Aquabacterium sp. OR-4: one gene and its partner. The main gene of each other region encodes a partner of the protein of the gene in region 2 in a complex. Links are inferred from orthologs where the notes say so. Each region holds a gene or a part of one and is shown on either strand. Other genes may lie near its edges. The genes, in order: hfq and N4G63_RS07825.

Evidence for each region.
Region 1: the proteins of N4G63_RS07825 (region 2) and hfq are in contact, whole or in part, in a crystal structure (PDB 3VU3), measured with the Escherichia coli proteins. The link is inferred for Aquabacterium sp. OR-4 from one-to-one orthologs.

What each region holds. Positions count from the first base shown.
Region 1 is NZ_JAOCQD020000001.1:2,248,376-2,257,853, forward strand. The notes cover bases 2,200-5,153. They hold hfq (RNA chaperone Hfq), read right to left. Parts: upstream 3,821-5,153; coding sequence 3,578-3,820; downstream 2,200-3,577. Other genes in these bases: hflX (GTPase HflX), read right to left, coding at 2,262-3,536; der (ribosome biogenesis GTPase Der), read right to left, coding at 3,920-5,153. In the rest of the region: protease modulator HflC, read right to left, coding at 1-864; FtsH protease activity modulator HflK, read right to left, coding at 889-2,118; more of der, read right to left, coding at 5,154-5,254; outer membrane protein assembly factor BamB, read right to left, coding at 5,364-6,491; N4G63_RS09800 (YfgM family protein), read right to left, coding at 6,488-7,162; hisS (histidine--tRNA ligase), read right to left, coding at 7,243-8,586; ispG (flavodoxin-dependent (E)-4-hydroxy-3-methylbut-2-enyl-diphosphate synthase), read right to left, coding at 8,676-9,478. UniProt on the Escherichia coli protein: RNA chaperone that binds small regulatory RNA (sRNAs) and mRNAs to facilitate mRNA translational regulation in response to envelope stress, environmental stress and changes in metabolite concentrations.
Region 2 is NZ_JAOCQD020000001.1:1,791,266-1,800,703, forward strand. The notes cover bases 2,866-5,779. They hold N4G63_RS07825 (catalase), read right to left. Parts: upstream 5,417-5,779; coding sequence 3,314-5,416; downstream 2,866-3,313. Other genes in these bases: N4G63_RS07820 (methyl-accepting chemotaxis protein), read left to right, coding at 2,866-3,293; N4G63_RS07830 (peroxidase-related enzyme), read right to left, coding at 5,568-5,779. In the rest of the region: N4G63_RS07800 (hybrid sensor histidine kinase/response regulator), read right to left, coding at 1-13; N4G63_RS07805 (hypothetical protein), read right to left, coding at 260-769; N4G63_RS07810 (hypothetical protein), read right to left, coding at 833-1,402; N4G63_RS07815 (hypothetical protein), read left to right, coding at 1,471-1,725; more of N4G63_RS07820, read left to right, coding at 1,713-2,865; more of N4G63_RS07830, read right to left, coding at 5,780-6,170; acuI (acrylyl-CoA reductase (NADPH)), read right to left, coding at 6,213-7,202; acrylate utilization transcriptional regulator AcuR, read right to left, coding at 7,280-7,951; N4G63_RS07845 (biliverdin-producing heme oxygenase), read left to right, coding at 8,320-9,051; N4G63_RS07850 (ATP-binding protein), read left to right, coding at 9,048-9,438.

The DNA of each region.
Region 1 (9,478 bases), 460 kb from region 2 along the record:
GCCGCTGCCCTGCATGGCCTTGAAGAAGTCGGCCGAGGGGTCGACCACCATCACGTCCGACTTGTTGCGGAAGCTGGCGCGGTAGGCCTCGAGGCTGCGGTAGAACTTGGCAAAGGACGGATCGCGGCCAAAGGCGTCGGCATACATCGCGCTGGCCTTGGCATCGCCCTCACCCTTGATCTTCTGGGCGTCGCGGTAGGCCTCGGCAATGATCACTTCGCGCTGCTTCTCGGCCTCGGCGCGGATCTTGTCGGCTTCTGCCTGGCCCTGCGAACGCAACTCGTTGGCCACCTGCTTGCGCTCGGATTCCATGCGCTTGTAGACGGCATCGGTGATGTCGGCCACAAAGTCCACGCGCTTGATGCGCACATCGACGATCTCGATGCCGAAGGCCTTGGCCTCGTCCTCGAGCCGCTTGCGCACGTCCTGCATCACCTTGTCGCGCTCGGCGGCGAGCACGCCACGCACGGTGCGGCGGGTGATCTCCTCGTTGAACGCGGCCTGCACCACCGGGCTCAACCGGCCTTCGAGGTTGCGGATGTCGACGCCATTGTTGCGGATGAACTGGCGCGGCTCGGAGATGCGCCACTTCACCAGCCAGTCGATCACCAGGCTCTTCTTCTCGGCGGTGAAGATCGGCCGGGTCTCGGGGCTGTCCAGCGTCTGGATGCGCTTGTCGAGAAACACGACGTTCTGGAACGGCGGCGGCAGCTTGACCTTGAGGCCCGGCTCGCTGATGACTTCCTTGATCTCACCCAGCGCGTACACCACCGCCAGCTGGCGCTGGTCGACGACGAAGAGCGTGGAAGCCAGCAGCATCACCACCAGCAGGGCCGAAGCCACGTAGAGTCCGATTCGATTCATGGTCTGAGTCGTCCAGCGCGTGGTTCAGCGGCCGTCGCGGTCGCGGCTGCGGCTGCCGTCGCGCGAACGCGAGTCGGCGGCGGCGGCGCCCGAGGCCGAACCCGCGTCATTGTTCTGCGCCGCGGCCGGCACCGACTGCGGCACCACCTGCACCGTGCCGGTGGGCGCCGAGGCGCCGGAGGGCTGCAGCAGCTTGTCGAGCGGCAGGTACAGCAGGTTCGAGCCGCTGCGGCTGTCGACCATGACCTTGGTGACGCTGCTGTAGACCTGCTGCATGGTGTCGACGTACAGCCGGTCGCGGGTCACGGCAGGCGCCTTCTGGTACTCGGTGAGCACGGCGCGGAAGCGTTGCGCATCACCCTCGGCCTGCGCCACCACGCGCTGCGCGTAGCCTTCGGATTCTTCCTTCAGGCGCGCCGCCGTGCCGCGGGCCTTGGGCACCACGTCGCTGGCATAGGCCTGGCCTTCGTTCTTGTAGCGGTCGCGGTCGGCGCCGGCCTTCACCGCGTCGTTGAACGCCGCCTGCACCTGCTCGGGCACCTGCACGTTCTGCACGTTCACCGCCACGATCAGGATGCCCGCGCCCAGGCGGTCGACCTGGTTCTGGATCGACTTGGCCAGGTCGGTGGCGATGGCGTCGCGCTGCTCGTAGAGCACCGAGTCGACCTTGCTCTTGCCGACGATCTCGCGCACGGCCGATTCGCTGGCCTGCTCGACGGCCAGATCGGGGTCGCGGTTGTTGAACAGGTAGCCCTTGGCATCCTTCAGCCGGAACTGCACGGTGAAGCGGATGTCGACGATGTTCTCGTCCATCGTCAGCATCGACGAGTCACGCAGGCCGGTGGTCTGGGCCACGCTGTTGCGGCCCACTTCCACCGAGCGCAGCTGCGTCACGCCCACCGTCTCGTGGGCCTGGAACGGAAACGGAAAGCGCCAGTGGAAACCGGCATCCACCGTCTGCGCATAGCGCCCGAAGGTGGTGATGATGGCCTGCTGGCCTTCCTGCACGATGAAGAAGCCGCTGCCGGCCCACACCACGGCCACCACCAGCGCGATCAGGCCCACGCCGATGCCGGCGCTTTTCATGTCGGGCTGGAACGAGGGGCCACCGCCGCCATCGGGGTCTTGCTGGTCACGGCGCGGCGGCTGGCCATTGCCGCCGCCCTTGCCGTTGAACAGACCCGACAGCTTGCGGTTGAAGTCGCGCCACAGCTCGTCGAGATCCGGCGGGCCGTCGTTGCGGCCGTTGGCCATCTGCAGCGGTGCGGCGGCGTCCGGGCGGCGTTGCCACAGCGCGCTGACCAGCGCCTGCCCGGCAACGGCCACGGCGCCCAGGCGCCCACGGAAGCCAGCCACGCCGAAGTGGCGCGACGAGGTGGAAGAAGATGCGTGCATGCTCATGAGGACGCCGATGGTAACTTGGGCAAATCGGAGCCCGTGGGCGAAAACAGCAGGGTTTCCGACGGCTCGCCAGACTCCGATGCCTCGGCGCGGAACCGAGGATCTTGGGCCTCGTCGGGTGGATTCAAGTCCTGCGCGCCGGCCAGTTGCGCAATCAGCTCGCGCAGGCCCTCGAGCCCGCTGCCGTCGCGTGCACTGACAAACACCCGCGGCGTGCGCACGCCACCCGGGCGCTCAAGCCAGTCGCGCAGTTCGCGCGGCGCGGCCTCCAGCCGGTCGAGCTTGTTGAACACCAGCACCTGCGGGATGTCGCCGGCGCCGATCTCGGCCAGCACACGCTCGACCTCATCGCGCTGCTCCTGCAGCGCCGGGCTCGAGGCATCCACCACATGCAGCAGCAGATCGGCATCGGCCGCCTCCTGCAGCGTGGCCTCGAAAGCCTCGACCAGCTTGTGCGGCAGATCGCGGATGAAGCCGACGGTGTCCGACAAGGCCACCGCCGCACCCAGCTGCTGCAGGTACAGGCTGCGGGTGGTGGTGTCGAGCGTGGCGAACAGCTGGTCGGCCGCATAGGTGCGCGCCTTGACCAGGGCATTGAACAGCGTGCTCTTGCCGGCATTGGTGTAGCCCACCAGCGAGACGCGGAAGGTGCCGCTGCGCCGCCGTGCACCGCGCTGGGTGCTGCGCTGGCGCTTGACCTTCTCGAGCCGCGCCTTCACCTGCTTGATGCGCTCGCCGATCATGCGGCGGTCCAGCTCGATCTGGGCCTCGCCCGGACCGCCTCGGCCGCCGATGCCGCCCTGCTGGCGCTCAAGGTGGCTCCAGCGCCGCACCAGGCGGGTGGCGATGTACTGCAGGCGAGCCAGCTCGACCTGCAGCTTGCCCTCGTGGCTTTGCGCGCGCGCAGCGAAGATCTCGAGGATCAGCGCCGTGCGATCGGACACCGCCACGCCGATGTGGCGCTCGAGGTTGCGCTGCTGGGCCGGCGAGAGCGGCTGGTCGAAGATGACGCCATGGGCGCCATGCATCTGCACCAGCATCTTGATCTCGTCGGCCTTGCCGCTGCCCACAAACAAGGCCGGATCGGGCGCACGCCGGCGCGCGATCACCCGCGCCACCGTCACATCGCCCGCCGATTCAGCCAGCAGCGCCAGCTCGTCCAGCGTGGGATCGAAGGACTTGGCGTCGCCCAGGTCAACGCCCACCAGCACGGCCCGTGCGGGGCCGGGACGGTCGTCGTCGGTCGAAGGGTCCCGGTGTTCGGAACTCAAGTGGGCGTGCGGGGCACTGGGCCGCGGTTCAGGGTGCGCGCTCAGGCCGGGGTGGCCGGTTCGCTGGCGTGGAAGTTCACCGGACGACCTGGCACCACGGTGGAGATGGCGTGCTTGTAGACCATCTGGGTGACGGTGTTGCGCAGGAGGACGACGTACTGGTCAAAAGACTCGATGTGGCCCTGCAGCTTGATGCCGTTGACCAGGTAGATCGAGACCGGTACATGCTCCTTGCGCAGCAGGTTCAGGAACGGGTCTTGTAGAAGCTGCCCTTTGTTGCTCACGATATGACTCCGTGTTGGAGAGGGTTCTGGAGGAGGCACATTAACACATCGGGGAAAGCCCTGAGACCCTCGCCGCGCTGGCCCCCACAAGCGACAGGATCAGTCCTTGTCGGCGTCGAACGGGTTCTTCGACGAGCGCATCTCGATGCGCATCGGCGTGCCCACCAGCTTGAAGTGCGCGCGAAAGCGCCCCTCGAGGTAACGCTTGTAGACGTCGGTGACATGCTCGAGTGCATTGCCGTGGATGACCACGATCGGCGGGTTCATGCCGCCCTGGTGCGCGTAGCGCAGCTTGGGGCGGAACATGCCCGATCGCTTGGGCTGCTGGTGCTCCACCGCCTCGTGCAGCAGGCGCGTCAGCTGCGGCGTGGGCATCTTGGTGGTGGCCGACTTGTGGGCATCGGCGATGGCCCGCCACAGCGGCGTGAGCCCCTGGCGCTTGAGCGCCGAGATCTGCAGCACCTCGGCAAAGCGCAGAAAGGCCAGGCGCTGCTCGAGCGCACGCTCGAACATCTGGCGCTGGTAGGCATCCACCGCGTCCCACTTGTTCACCGCCACCACCACGGCACGGCCCGATTCGTGGATGTAACCGGCGATGTGCGCGTCCTGGTCGGTCACGCCCTGGGTGGCGTCGAGCATCAGCACCACCACATGGGCATCGGCGATGGCCTGCAGGGTCTTGACCACCGAGAACTTCTCGATGGCCTCGAAGACCTTGCCCTTGCGGCGCAGGCCGGCGGTGTCGATCAGCTCGAACTTGCGGCCGTTGCGCTCGAAAGGCACGCTGATCGCGTCGCGCGTGGTGCCCGGCATGTCGAACGCGACCAGGCGTTCCTCGCCCAGCCAGGTGTTGATCAGGGTGCTCTTGCCGACGTTGGGCCGGCCGGCCACGGCCAGGCGGATCGGCGCGTTGGCATCGGGCTCGGCGGGCTCGTCGTCTTCGGGAAAGCTGTCGAGGGCGACATCGAGCAGGCTGCGGATGCCCTGGCCGTGCGCCGCCGACACCGGGTTCGGATCGCCCATGCCGAGCTCGAAGAACTCGCCCAGCGCCGGGGCCTCGAGCATGCCTTCGGCCTTGTTGACGGCCAGCAGGGTGCGCTTGTTGGCGGTGCGCAGGTAGCGTGCGATGTCGTGGTCTTGCGCCGAGACGCCAGCCCGCGCATCGACGACGAACACCACCACATCGGCCTCGGCCACCGCGGCCTGGGTCTGCTCGGCCATCTTGGCCACGATGCCGGTGGGCTTCTCGGGCTCGAAGCCGCCGGTGTCGATGACGATGAAGCTGCGACCGGCGTGCTGGCCGTCACCGTAGTGGCGGTCGCGCGTGAGACCGGCAAAGTCGGCCACGATGGCATCGCGGCTCTTGGTCATGCGGTTGAACAGCGTGGACTTGCCCACATTGGGGCGGCCCACGAGGGCGATGACAGGCTTCACTTGGCGTGCTCGGACAGGAATCGAAGGGGCCGGCCAGACGCCGGGCCGCCCCAAGGCAGGCTGGCGGCCCCGCGGGGGCCAGCGAGCCAGGCGAGCGCGGGGCTGAACATCATTCGGGACGGAAGGCGAAGAGGCCGCCGTTGCGGGTGACCACCAGCACGGTGGCGCCCGACAGCACGGGCTGCGCCACCACCGGCGAGCCGTCGGTGGGCAGGCGCAGCACCAGCTTGCCCTCGGCGCGCGACAGGAAGTGCACCTGGCCTTCGTAGTCGCCGAAGATCACCGCGCTACCGGCCGACAGCGGCGCGCTGAGGCTGCGGTACAGCAGGCGCTCGTTGCTCCAGGCCAGGTCGCCATTGCTGGCGCGCCAGGCGTTGATGCGGTCGGAGCCATCGGCGCCGAACAGGTATTCGGCGTCACCGCCGACCGCGTTCATGCCACCGGCATTGCGGCTCCAGCGCACGCTGCGCTTGGCCAGGTCGGCACAGCCGACTGCGGTCTGGAACGCGCGGGCACAGACCACGTCGCCCACCCGCACCATCGGGCCCAGCAGGTCGTTCAGACGCTCGACCTCGTTGGTGCCGCGCGGCGAGGTCAGCGGCAGCTCCCAGCGCACGCTGCCCTTGGTGGGATCGATGCCCACCAGCACGGCGCCGATGCCGGCCACCAGCGTGTCCTGGAAGGCGGTCAGCAGGCCGGGCTGGGCCAGCGTGAGGGCCTCGCCCTGGCGCGTGGCCGACCACAGCTTGAGCCCGTCCTGCAGATCGAAGGCGTGCACCACGCGGTCGACACCCATCACGAACACGCGGCCACCGGCCACCAGCGGCGGCGTGACCACGCGCGTGGCCAGTCGCTTGCTCCAGCCCTTGACGCCCTGGTCGAGCACCACCAGCTCGTTGTCGCGGGTCACCACGGCGGCATGGCGGCCGTCGCTGCCCACGCCGGCCGAGAGCTTGTCGCCGGCACTGCCACGCCAGACTTCGCGGCCGCTGTCGGCGTCCAGTGCCATCACCGTGCCGTCGCTGCCGGCCACCACGAACTGGCCATTGCGCGACACCACACCGAGCGGAAACTGCACCGCATCCAGCCGCGCCTGCCAGACCTGGCGGCCGGCGATCTGCGGTGCCACGGTGTCCAGCGCGGTGGGCTTGGGCTTGTCGGCCGCGCAGCCGGCCAGCAGGGCCACGGCGCAGGCCAGCGGTGCGGCCAGCGTGGCCAGGCTCAGGCGCCGCATCATTGCGCGGCTCCAGAGGCGGCGGCGGCCGGGGCCGGGGCGGCGCCCAGCGCGGTCAGCTTGGCTTCCACCAGGCGGCGGTAGTCGGTCTTCTCGTCGATGGCCTTCCAGGCGGCCTGGTAGGCGGTCTTGGCCTCGGCGGGCTTGCCCTGGGCCAGCAGCACATCGCCGCGGCGGTCGGCGGCCAGGCCGGCAAAGGTGGGGGCGGTCACGCCGTCCAGCGCCTTCAGTGCGGCATCGGGCTGCTTGGCATCGAGCAGCACACCGGCCAGGGCCAGGCCGGCGATGGCGCGGTACTCGAGCTCGCTGCCGTTTTCAGCCACCCAGCCCAGCGTGGCCTTGGCGGCGTCGGTCTGGCCCTTCTCGGCCTGCAGCTTGCCGGCCATCAGGCCACCCTGCTGGGTGAGCACGGTGCGCGGGTAGCGGTCCTTCAGGTCGTTGAACACGCGGCCGGCCTTGTCGGCGTCGCCCAGCACGGCGGCCTGGTCGAGCGCGTCAAACATCGCGGCGGCCTTGGCGGCCTGGTCGCGCTGGTACCAGTTCCAGCCGTTCCAGGCGGCAAAGGCCAGCAGCACGGCGGTGATCACCCAGGTGATCAGGTTGCCGTACTTCTTCCAGAAGGCCTTGAGTTCGTCGAGTTGTTCCTGCTCCTGCAGGTCGAGTGCGGTGGCCATGAGGCGTAAGGTTCTCGGGTCAGACAGCCGGCAAGGGCAGGAAAGGGGCCGGTCCGCATGCCGCGGACCGTGGCCCGGGATTATGCGGTGCGCAGTTCGGCTGCCCAGGCGGCCACGTCGGCCAGCGGGCGCAGTGTTTGCCCGCCCTGCCCTTCGGCTGCGGCGTCGGCGCCCTGGCGCAGCGGCTTCAGAGCCACCACCCCCTGGGCCAGCTCATCGCCACCAAACACCAGCGCGTAGCGTGCACCGCTGGCGTCGGCCTTCTTGAACTGGTTCTTGAACGAGCCGCCGCCGGCGTGCATCTGCACCGCCACGCCGGCCGCACGCAGCGCGTCGATGGCCACCAGGGCCTGCGGCAGCGCCGCCGCGTCGGGGATCACGGCGTAGGCATCGGGGCCGCTGCCCGGCACCGGCACGCCCAGCTCCTGCAGCAGCAGCAGCAGGCGCTCAATGCCCAGGCCAAAGCCGATGGCCGGCGTGGGCTTGCCGCCCAGCTGCTCGAACAGGCCGTCGTAGCGGCCACCGCCGCACACCGTGCCCTGCGAGCCCAGGTGGTCGGTGATCCACTCGAACACCGTGAGGTTGTAGTAGTCCAGGCCGCGCACCAGGCGCGGGTTGATGCGGTACGGCAGGCCCGCGGCATCGAGCACCGCGCACACCGCGGCCAGGTGGGCACGGCTCTCGGCCCCCAGGTGCTCCTGCAGCTTGGGCGCGGCGTCCACCAGGGCCTGCATGGCCGGGTTCTTGGTGTCGAGGATGCGCAGCGGGTTGCTGTGCAGGCGGCGCCTGGCGTCTTCGTCCAGCTGCTCGGCATGGGCCTCGAAGTAGGCGATCAGCGCGGCACGGTGGGCGGCGCGCTCGGCCGGCTGGCCCAGGCTGTTGAGCTCGAGCCGCACGTCGGCACCAGCCTCGTTGCCGACCTTCAGGCCCAGGGCCTGCCACAGCTGGCGCACCAGCAGGATCAGCTCGGCATCCACATCGGGGCCGGCAAAGCCCAGCGCCTCGACATCAAGCTGGTGGAACTGGCGGTAGCGGCCCTTTTGCGGCCGCTCGTGGCGGAACACCGGGCCGATGCCCCACACCCGCAGCGGGCCGTTGTACAGCGCGTTGTGCTCGACCATCGCGCGCACGATGCCGGCGGTGATCTCGGGGCGCAGCGTCAGCCGGTCGTTGTTCATCGCGTCGGTCCAGGAGTACATCTCCTTTTCGACGATGTCGGTGGCCTCGCCGATGCCGCGCACGAACAGCGCCGTGGGCTCGACGATGGGCGTCATCAGGTACTGGTAGCCATGGCGGGCCAGCACCTGCGCCACGGTGGTCTCGAACCAGCGCCACAGCGCGGAATCGGGCAGCTTTTCCTTGCGCGGCACGCCGGCCGGCAGGATGTCGTTCATGCCTTTGACGGCAAGCAGTTTGTCGGCCATGGAAGCTCGGGGGGAATGTCAGTGGATCAGCGGGGCATCACCCGGCTGCCGGGCACGCCACGCCGGGCGCCGGCGCGGCTCGCGGCGCGTCAATGGGCGTCGGTGGCAGCGCCCTGGCGCGAGCCGAAGCGGCGCTCGATGTACTGCTCGACGATGCGGTGGAACTCCTGCGCGATGCCCTCGCCGCGCAGGGTCAGGGCCTTGGCGCCGTCGATGAACACCGGGGCCGCCGGCGCCTCGCCGGTGCCGGGCAGGCTGATGCCGATGTCGGCATGCTTGCTCTCGCCGGGGCCGTTGACGATGCAGCCCATCACCGCGACCTTGAGGTTCTCGACGCCGGGGTACTGCGCCTTCCACACCGGCATCTGCGCACGCAGGAAGTCGTCGATCTGCTTGGCCAGCTCCTGGAAGGTGGTGCTGGTGGTGCGGCCACAGCCCGGGCAGGCGGTGACGCTGGGCACGAAGCGGCGCAGGCCCACGGCCTGCAGGATCTCGAGCGCCACCAGCACCTCCTGCGTGCGGCTTTCGCCGGGCTGCGGGGTGAGGCTGACGCGGATGGTGTCGCCGATGCCCTGCTGCAGCAGCAGGCCCAGCGCCACGCTGGAGGCCACCGTGCCCTTGGTGCCCATGCCGGCCTCGGTGAGACCCAGGTGCAGCGGGTAATCGCAGCGTTGCGCCAGGGCCTGGTAGACGCTGACCAGGTCCTGCACGCCGCTGACCTTGCAGCTGATGATGGCCTGCTCGGGCCGCAGGCCCAGCTCCACCGCCCAGTCGGCCGACTGCAGCGCCGACTGGATCAGCGCCTGGTACATCACCTGCTGCGAATCCCAGGGCTCGGCGCGCCGGGCATTGGCGTCGTACATGGCGGCCAGCAGTTCCTGGTCGAGGCTGC
Region 2 (9,438 bases):
AAGGCAGGGTCATGCAGTGGCGTGGCGGGCGCGGCCAGGCGCGCCGGCCGGGGTGCGGGAGGTGTCGATGCGGGCGCCCGGCCCGGGGCCTGGCGGCTCATGGCGGCGGGCGTGGGCCGCGTTGCCGATGGCCGAACCCATCACCCTGGATGGCCCCTTGATTCTCACCAGCGGCCGCGCCGCCGCGTGTAGGCGGCCGCCTACATTGCACAGGCGGCATTGGCTGACAGACGCTGCGCCGCGCACCCGCGCGGCGGGCTCACCACTGGCTGCTGAGCTGCAGGTTCACGCGCCCGGCACGCGGCTTGACGGTGAGCGTGGTGCTGCCGCTGAGCTCCATGCGCCAGGCCAGGCTGCGGCGCAGCGCGTCGTGCGGGCCGCGGCGGCTGAAGCTCAGGCCCATGCGCAACTCGCCGCGCGGTGGCAGGCTGGCGGCGCCATCGGCCAGGCTGTCGGCCAGCGGCTGCAGGCCCGGCCCGCCATGCCGCGTGGCGGCCACGGCGGTGGCCGGCAGCGGCCAGGCCGCCGTGAGGCCCAGGCCCAGCGTGCCACGCTCGGGGCCCAGCTGCACCAGCGCATGCCGCCAATGCAGCTGCTGCACGCCGGCCGCGCCGCGCGCCGGCACCAGGCTGTCGAGGATCAGGCCCTGGCCGGCCTGCGGCGCGGCCGCTGTCTCATGCAGCGCGAGCGCCGGCGCGGCCAGGCAGGCACTGCAGGCCGCCAGGGCCCAGGCGGCAGGGCGGCGGATGGCGCGCAAGGGGCTGGGCATGGCGGGTGCCTGGCTGCGGGTGGATCGGAGCGCGTGGATCGGCAACCCGGGGGCCGGCGGGCCTCAGCGCGGCGCGTGGCCCACGGGATCGGCGTCTTCGTTGTCCATCACCACCGGCTGGCCCCGGCGCTGGGCACGGCGCAGGCGCTCGCCCTCGTGCAGCCACACGGCAACCAGCGCACGCAGGCGGTCGGCATCGGCCGCGGCATCCAGTGCACGCAGCAGCACGGTGTTGCGCAGCTGGTGGCGCTGCAGCTCCTCGGCCAGCACGGCGCAGCGGGCATCGGCCATGGGGTCGTGCTCACCGGCGCCCAGGGCCTGCTCGGTGAGGCCGCGCAGCAGCTCCAGCCGCACCTCGGCGCGGTCGACCGACCGTGTGTCGGCGCACAGCTCGCGCCACAGCGGCAGCAGCTGGCTGGCGGTGAGGAACAGGTGCACGCTCAGCGGCGGCAGGATGTCGTGCCAGGCCGAGGTGGGCGGCTGGGTGCCCGACTGCCATGCGCCAAGGCGACGGCACAGCACCGACAGCTCGTCTTCCACCGGCGCCAGCAGGCGGCGTGCCGGCGCGGGCCGCGGCTGGGGCCGGTGCGCGGCACTGGGCCAAGGGTGGCGGGTGGGGGCAAGGCTCGGCATGGCAGCACTCCGGTCGCAACAGGGCTTGATCGGGCGGAGGGTCGGGGCTTTGACGCCACCGCCCCTCCATGCCCTGGATGCTGCGGGCCTGGCCTGGCGGCGCGCGTGCGACGCCGGCGGGCAGCGTCGTGGGCCCGCAGCGCGCCGGCCTGTGGGCATCGTCCGACAGGCCGGCCCGGCCCATGGCGGCGAAATGCGGGCCGAACGCGCCGCTTATCGCCACCACCGCGCGGCCGGTGCTGGCGATAGTTGCAACTTTGTTGTCCGCCGAGTTCGGGCTGCCGCTGTGGCTGGCCGCGGATCTTGGCTGTTGTCGGGGTTGATCGAGATGCAGTTCCTGTCCAATTTGAAGATCGGTACCCGCCTGGGTGCCGCGTTTGCCCTGCTGGTGGGCCTGTCCCTGGTGATTGCCGTGCTGGCGCTGGTCGAGCTGCGTGCCATCCAGTCGAACCTGGAGGACGTGGTGCTCGACAACAATGTCAAGCTGCGGCTCAGCAACGAGATGTCGGAGTCGGTGCACATCGTCTCGCGGGTCACGCGCACGATCGCCCTGCTTGACGAGCCGCAGGCCAAGCTCGACGAGCGGCAGAAGGTGCTGCAGGCGCGTGCCGCCTACGACAAGGCCTGGGACGAGCTGAACCGCTTTCCGGCCAGCGAGACCGGCAAGGCCAATCGCGCCCGCATCCACGAAGCCGCCAACACGGCGCGGCCGCTGAACACCCGGGTGCTCGAGCTGGCCATTGCCGGCGGCAAGGACGCCGAGCTGCTGGCGCTGCTGCTCAAGCAGGCCGGTCCGGCCACCGCCGCCTGGCAGGCCGCGATCGACGAGAACCTCAAGCTGCAGGAGAACAACAACGCCAAGCAGTACGCGAGCTCGGTCTCGGCCTACGGCACGGCACGTGCGCTGCTGATCGGCGTGGCGCTGGCCTGCGTGGCCGCCGCGGCGGCCATGGGCTGGATGATCACCCGCTCGGTGACGCAGCCGATGAACCAGGCCCGCGCCGCCGCCGATCGCGTGGCCCGCGGCGACCTGAGCCTGACGTTCGAGGTGAGCGGCCGCGACGAGACCGCCGAGATGCTGCATTCGCTGTCCACCATGCAGGGCAATCTGTCGCGCATCGTGGCCGAGGTGCGCAACAACTCCGAGAGCGTGGCCACCGCCAGCGCGCAGATCGCCCAGGGCAATACCGACCTGAGCCAGCGCACCGAGCAGCAGGCCAGTGCGCTGGAGCAGACCGCCGCCACGATGGAGGAGCTGGGCACCACCGTGCGCCAGAACGCCGACAACGCGCTGCGCGCCAACCAGCTGGCCCAGCAGGCCTCGGACGTGGCCGTGCAGGGCGGCGCGGTGGTGGGCCAGGTGGTCGAGACCATGAAGGGCATCAGCGACAGCTCGCGCCAGATCGCCGACATCATCGGCACCATCGACGGCATTGCCTTCCAGACCAACATCCTGGCGCTGAACGCGGCGGTGGAAGCCGCCCGCGCCGGCGAGCAGGGCCGCGGCTTCGCGGTGGTGGCTGGCGAGGTGCGCAACCTGGCCCAGCGCAGCGCCGAGGCGGCCAAGGAGATCAAGAGCCTGATCGGCGCCAGCGTCGAGCGGGTCGAGCAAGGCACGGCCCTGGTCGACCGCGCCGGCCAGACCATGGACGAGGTGGTGGGCGCGATCCGCCGCGTCACCGACATCATGGGCGAGATCAGCGCGGCCTCGTCCGAGCAGAGCACCGGCGTGGCCCAGGTGGGCCTGGCGGTCAACCAGATGGACCAGGCCACCCAGCAGAACGCCTCGCTGGTGGAAGAAAGCGCCGCCGCGGCGGCCAGCCTGCGCAGTCAGGCCGGCGCGCTGGTGCAGGTGGTGAGCGTGTTCAAGCTGAACCACGCCGCGCTCTGACGCGCCCGGCCCTCGCCGGCTCAGGCATCGGTGCCCGGCGCGCCCTCGCGCGCCAGGTGCTTGCCGGCCGCGGCGGCCGCCACGAACTGCTCCACCGAGGCCTTGCCCGACAAGGCCACCACCGCCCCGTCACTGCCCACGCCGGCGGCCTGCAGCAATGCATGGCCGCCGTCGTCGTGGCCGATGGCCTTCAGGTGGCGCCAGGCGGCGCGCACCCAGTCGGCCGCGGCCGGCTTGCCGCACAGTGCGGCGATGCCGGGCTCGCCGCCCAGCACGGCTACCGCATCGAACAGGCATGACGGCGCGCCAGCCAGCGCGTGGTCGGCCGCCACCGGGCTGCCATCGGCCGCGTGCACGCCGGCCAGCAGCGGTGCCACCACCGTGAGCTTGGCGCCCGCGCGCTGCACGCCCAGGCGCAGGCGGTTGAGCACCGCGGCGTCCACACCATCGGCCACCAACACCGCCACCTCGCGCCCGGCCAGCTCGCCCTGCCGGCTGGCCAGCTGGCTGAGCGACGGCGCGGGCGGCAGGTCTTGCGGCGGCATGGCCGGGCGTGCCGGCACCACATCGGCCGCGGCCACGCCCAGGCGCTGGCAGACATCGGCCAGCAGGCCGGCATCGATCACGGCCAGGTGGCCCAGCACGCGCTCGCGCACGGCCGCGGTGTCGACCTTGCCCTGCTCGAAGGCCAGCGCGGCCGCGATGTGGCCCTGCTCGGGCGGCGTGAGCGAGCGGTAGAACAGCCGCGCCTGCGAGTAATGGTCGGCAAACGACTCGGGCCGCAGGCGCGCCTTCGGGCCCTCCTCGGCCAGCGCCAGGCTGTTGAAGCCGCTGCGCGGCGATTCACGCGGGCCCTCGGGCGCCAGCGAATTGGGCTCGTAGGCCACGCGGCCGCCGGGCACCTGCATCTGGTGCTGGCCGTCGCGCTGCAGGTTGTGGAAGGGGCAGCGCGGCTGGTTGATCGGCCGCTGGTGGAAGTTGGGCCCGCCCAGGCGGCTGAGCTGGGTGTCGAGGTACGAGAACAGCCGGCCCTGCAGCAGCGGGTCGTTGCTGAAGTCGATGCCCGGCACCAGGTGGCTGGGGCAGAAGGCCACCTGCTCGGTCTCGGCAAAGAAGTTGGCCGGATTGCGGTCGAGCACCATGCGGCCCACGGTCTGGATCGGCACCAGCTCCTCGGGGATCAGCTTGGTGGGGTCGAGCACATCGAAGGGCAGGCTGTCGGCGGTGGCCTGGTCGAAGACCTGCAGGCCCAGGGTCCAGCTCGGAAAGTCGCCGCGGTCGATGGCCTGCCACAGGTCGCGACGGTGGTAGTCGCTGTCGGCGCCGGCCAGCTGCACCGCCTCGTCCCAGGTGGTGCTCTGCACGCCCAGCGTGCTGCGCCAGTGGAACTTGACGAACTGCCACTCGCCGGCCGCATTGACCAGCCGGAAGGTGTGCACGCCAAAGCCGTCGATCATGCGCAGCGAGCGCGGCAGCGTGCGGTCGCTCATGGCCCACATCACCATGTGCAGGCTCTCGGGCGTGAGCGAGATGAAGTCCCAGAAGGTGTCGTGCGCCGAGGCGGCCTGCGGAAAGCCGCGGTCGGGCTCCATCTTCACCGCGTGGATCAGGTCGGGAAACTTGATCGCGTCCTGGATGAAGAACACCGGCACGTTGTTGCCCACCAGGTCGAAGTTGCCCTCGTCGGTGTAGAACTTGACGGCAAAGCCGCGCACGTCGCGCGGCGTGTCGGCCGAACCGGCGCCGCCGGCCACGGTGGAGAAGCGGGTGAACACCGGCGTCTTCTTGCCGCGCTTGGCAAGAAACGCGGCGCGCGTGAAGGCCGAGCAGTCGTGCGTGCACTCGAAGTAGCCGTGTGCGGCCGAGCCCCGCGCGTGCACCACGCGCTCGGGGATGCGCTCGTGGTCGAAGTGGGTGATCTTCTCGCGCAGCAGAAAGTCTTCCAGCAGCGTGGGCCCGCGCTGGCCGCCGCGCAGCGAGTTTTGGTTGTCGGCCACCACCACGCCCTGGTTGCTGGTGAGCGCCGGCACGCCCTCGGCCACCTGCTGGTGCAGCTCGCCACCGGCACCGGTGCGTGAGACGGGGCTGGGAACGGCGCGCTGGCCGGGTCGGGCTGAGGGCATGGGCGGGTCTCCTGAAGGGTGTGGCGGGCCGCCACTGCAGCCCGCCGCCCATTGCAGCCCTCGCCCGCCACGCCGCCCATCGGGCAGGCCGCCGTTGCCGCGTCAGCGTTTGCCGACACGCCGCCGCGGGCGCTGCCGGCCCCGGCCGGGCTCAGCGGCCCAGGGTGTAGAACTCGTCGTTGGGCCGCATGCTGGTCACGTTGGCCATGCGGTTCGACAGGCCGAAAAACGCCGCGATGCCGGCGATGTCCCACACATCGTCCATGTCGAAGCCATGGCCGCGCAAGCTGTCGAAATCGGCGTCGCCCACCGCATGGGCCTGGGTCGAGACCTTCATTGCGAAGTCGAGCATGGCCTTTTGCCGCGGCGTGATGTCGGCCTTGCGGTAGTTGACCGCCACCTGGTCGGCCAGCAGCGGGTTCTTGGCGCGGATGCGCAGGATCGCGCCATGCGCCACCACGCAGTACTGGCACTGGTTGGCATTGCTGGTGGCCACCACGATCATCTCGCGCTCGGCCTTGCTGAGCGCGCCCTTCTTGTCCATCAGCGCATCGTGGTACGCGAAGAACGCGCGAAACTCATCGGGCCGGTGCGCCAGCACCAGAAACACGTTGGGCACAAAGCCCGACTTCTCCTGCACCGCCAGGATGCGGGCGCGGATGTCCTCGGGCAGATCCTTCAGTTCGGGCACTGGAAAACGGCTGATCGGCAGGGCCTGGGTTGCGGGCGCCTGGCTGCTGGGCGGATGGCTCATGGCATCTCCTGAAGCGGTGGGTAAAACGATGGCAACGCGAATTCAGTGCTCACCACCGATGCGCACCACGACGCGGCCGCGCACCTGGCCGGCCAGCAGTTCGGGCGCCACGGTGATGGCCTGCTCGAGCGAGATCTCGCGCAGCAGGCTTTCCAGCAGCGCGGGGTCGAGGTCGTCGGCCAGGCGCTGCCAGGCCAGCAGGCGGTCGGCGGTGGGCACCATCACGCTGTCAACCCCGGCCAGCGTGACGCCGCGCAGGATGAAGGGCGCCACGCTGGCCGGCCAGGCCATGCCCGCAGCCAGGCCGCAGGCCGCCACGGTGCCGCGGTAGCGCATGGCCGCGCAGACGTTGGCCAGCACCTGGCCGCCCGCCACGTCCACCGCACCGGCCCAGCGCTCTTTCTCGAGCGGCTTGCCGGGCTGGGCGAACTCGGCGCGGTCGATGATCTGGCGCGCCCCCAGCCGGGTGAGAAAGTCGGCCTCCTGCACACGCCCGGTCACCGCCGCCACCTCGTAACCGCGCCGGGCCAGCAGGGCCACGGCCACGCTGCCCACGCCGCCGGCGGCGCCGGTCACCAGCACCGGGCCCTGCGCCGGCGTGAGCCCGTGGCGCTCGAGCGCCAGCACGCACAGGGCGGCGGTGTAGCCGGCCGTGCCGATGCCCATGGCCTGGCGCAGCGTGAACGGTGCCTGCAGCGGGATCAGCCAGCGCCCCGGCACGCGGGCGCGTTCGGCCAGGCCGCCCCAGTGCACCTCGCCCACGCCCCAGCCGTTGAGCACCACGCGGTCGCCCACTGCGTAGCGAGGGTCGGCCGAGCTTTCCACCGTGCCGGCAAAGTCGATGCCCGGCACCATCGGAAAGCGCCGCACCACCGGCGAGCGGCCGGTGATGGCCAGCGCATCCTTGTAGTTCAGCGTCGACCAGGCGACGCGCACGGTCACCTCGCCTTCGGGCAGCGCGGCATCGTCCAGCGCTGTCACGGCGGCCGTCTGCTGGCCCTCGTGGCGATCAATGAGCAGGCCTTGGAACATGCGGTTCTCCCTGTGCGTGAGTGGGTGGGTGGGTGAGTGGGTGCCTGACGGTGGCTTGGGCCCGGTTGGCCGCCGGCTCAGCGCGGCGCGGCAAGCAGCGCAAAAAATCCGGCGGCGTAGTCGTCCAGCGGGTCGGCGGCCTGCTGCAGCTTGGCGCGCAGCACGGCGCCTTCCCAGCCGATCCAGAAGAAGCGGGCCAGTGCCGGTGCATCGTGCTGCGGCCCGATGTCGCCGCCTGCCTGGGCCTCGGCCAGGCAGGCGGTGCGCTGCTGCCAGTCGACGAACACCTGCTCAAGCTGGGCGCGAAACGATTCGGGCAGCGTGCCCATCTCCTGGCCCAGGTTGCCCACCAGGCAGCCGCGGCGAAAGCCGTGGCGCGCCATGCCGGCCTTGGCATCGTCGACAAACAGGCGCAGCCGGGCCAGCGGCGAGACGCGCGTATCGAGCAGGCAGCGGTCAAGCTTGCGCGCAAAGTACGCGGCATAAGCCTCGATCAGCGCCTGGCCAAAGGCTTCCTTGCTGCTGAAGTAGTAATAGAACGACCCCTTGGGCACCTGCGCCGCGCGCAGCAGCTCGTCGATGCCCACTGCCGAGTAGCCCTTCTCGGTCAGCACCGCCACGCCGCTGCGCAGCAGCTGCGCACGGGTGTCCAGCCCGCCCGGGGTGCCCGGGTTGCGGGGCGGGCGACCGCGCCGCCGGGGCAGGCCCGGTTCGGCGGCAGGGGTCGGTTTGAGGGGCTGCTGTGGCATGGCTCGGGTGTGCTGCCGGCCGATTGTGCACAGAATTTAGACCGATCGTCTATTAAATCCATTCCGCCAGCCTGGCCGCGCTGGCCATCCCCTTGCCTGCCGCAGGTGCCCGCTGCGCTGGCCAGCGCACGCGGCCTTGTCCTACAGCGCGCCAGCGCCCGGGCTGATCGCCCCGGCCGGCCGCGGCCGGCAGCATGGCCTGGCCAGCCGCGCGAGCCCGCCGGCGGCAGATCACAAACCAATCGTGAGGGAGCTGCGATGACGGTTTTGCGCTCGGCATGGCCGATGAACCCGAGGCGCCGCGCTGCAGGCGCTGCAGCCGATGCAGTCGCGGCTGTCGGCCAGACCGCCCGGACGGGCCGGTGCGCGTGAGCGCGGCCTGCCCTCGCCACCCGGCCAAGGCCGAGGCCCACGCCGCCGCCACGCTGGCGCCAGCCGCGCCGCCCTCGCTGCACGCCGCGCTGCGCCAGGGCACGCGCCACAGCCATGCACGCATCGAGGCCGCGCTGGCGCTGGACCGCCTGGGCACCGATCCGCACGCCGTGGCCCGCTACGGCCGGGTGCTGCAGGCGCTGGCGCTGTTTCACGGCCACTGGCAGCCGCAGGTGCGCGCGGCCCTGCCCGCGGCCTGGCGCGGCTGGCTCGACGACGCGCCGCGCCAGCGCTGGCTGGCCGATGACCTGGCCGCGCTGGGCCTGGACTGGCCCGACGCGCACACGGGCGATGCACGTTATGAGCTGGGCCTGGTCGACGCGCTCGAGGCCCTGGCCTCGCTGTACGTGGTGGAAGGTTCGGCCCTCGGCGGCCAGGTGATCGTGCGCAGCCTGGGCCGCCAGGCGCCGGCGCTGCAGGGCCGCGCCTGCCGCTACTTCAGCGGCCACGGCACGCTCACCGGCGCACGCTGGCAGGCCTTTGGCGAGCTGATGGCCACCGCCGGCCCGGCGCTCGCCGCCACGCCCGCCGCGCAGGCGCGTGCGGTGCGCGCGGCCGATGCCACGTTCTGGGCCCTGCTGCAGGCCGCGCAGGACCAGCAGGCCACGGTGCAGGCCGGGCCCGGCCTGTCTACCGGCGCGGCAGGCCCGTGGGGCGGCAGCCGGTGAGCGCGCCGCCGGTCACCCTGGACAACTGCGCCGACGAGCCGATCCATGTGCCCGGCGCCATCCAGCCGCATGGCGCACTGCTGGCGCTGGCCGGCGAGCACCTGGTGGCCTGGAGTGCCAATGCCGCCGAGCGCCTGGGCTGCCGCTGCCAGGCCGGCCTGGCCCTGCCGGCGCTGGGCCTGCCCGCGGCCGTGCTGCAGACCTGCCGCACGCTGATGGACGAGGCGCTGCAGCAGGACGGCCTGGCCAGCGCCGCCGCCGTGCAGTTGCAGGGCCGGGTTCACGACCTGGTGGTGCACCGCCACGAGGGCCGCACCCTGCTCGAGTTTGAACAGCGCGCGAGCGCCGACGACGACGTGGCCGCGTTTGCGCTGATGGCCCACCGCG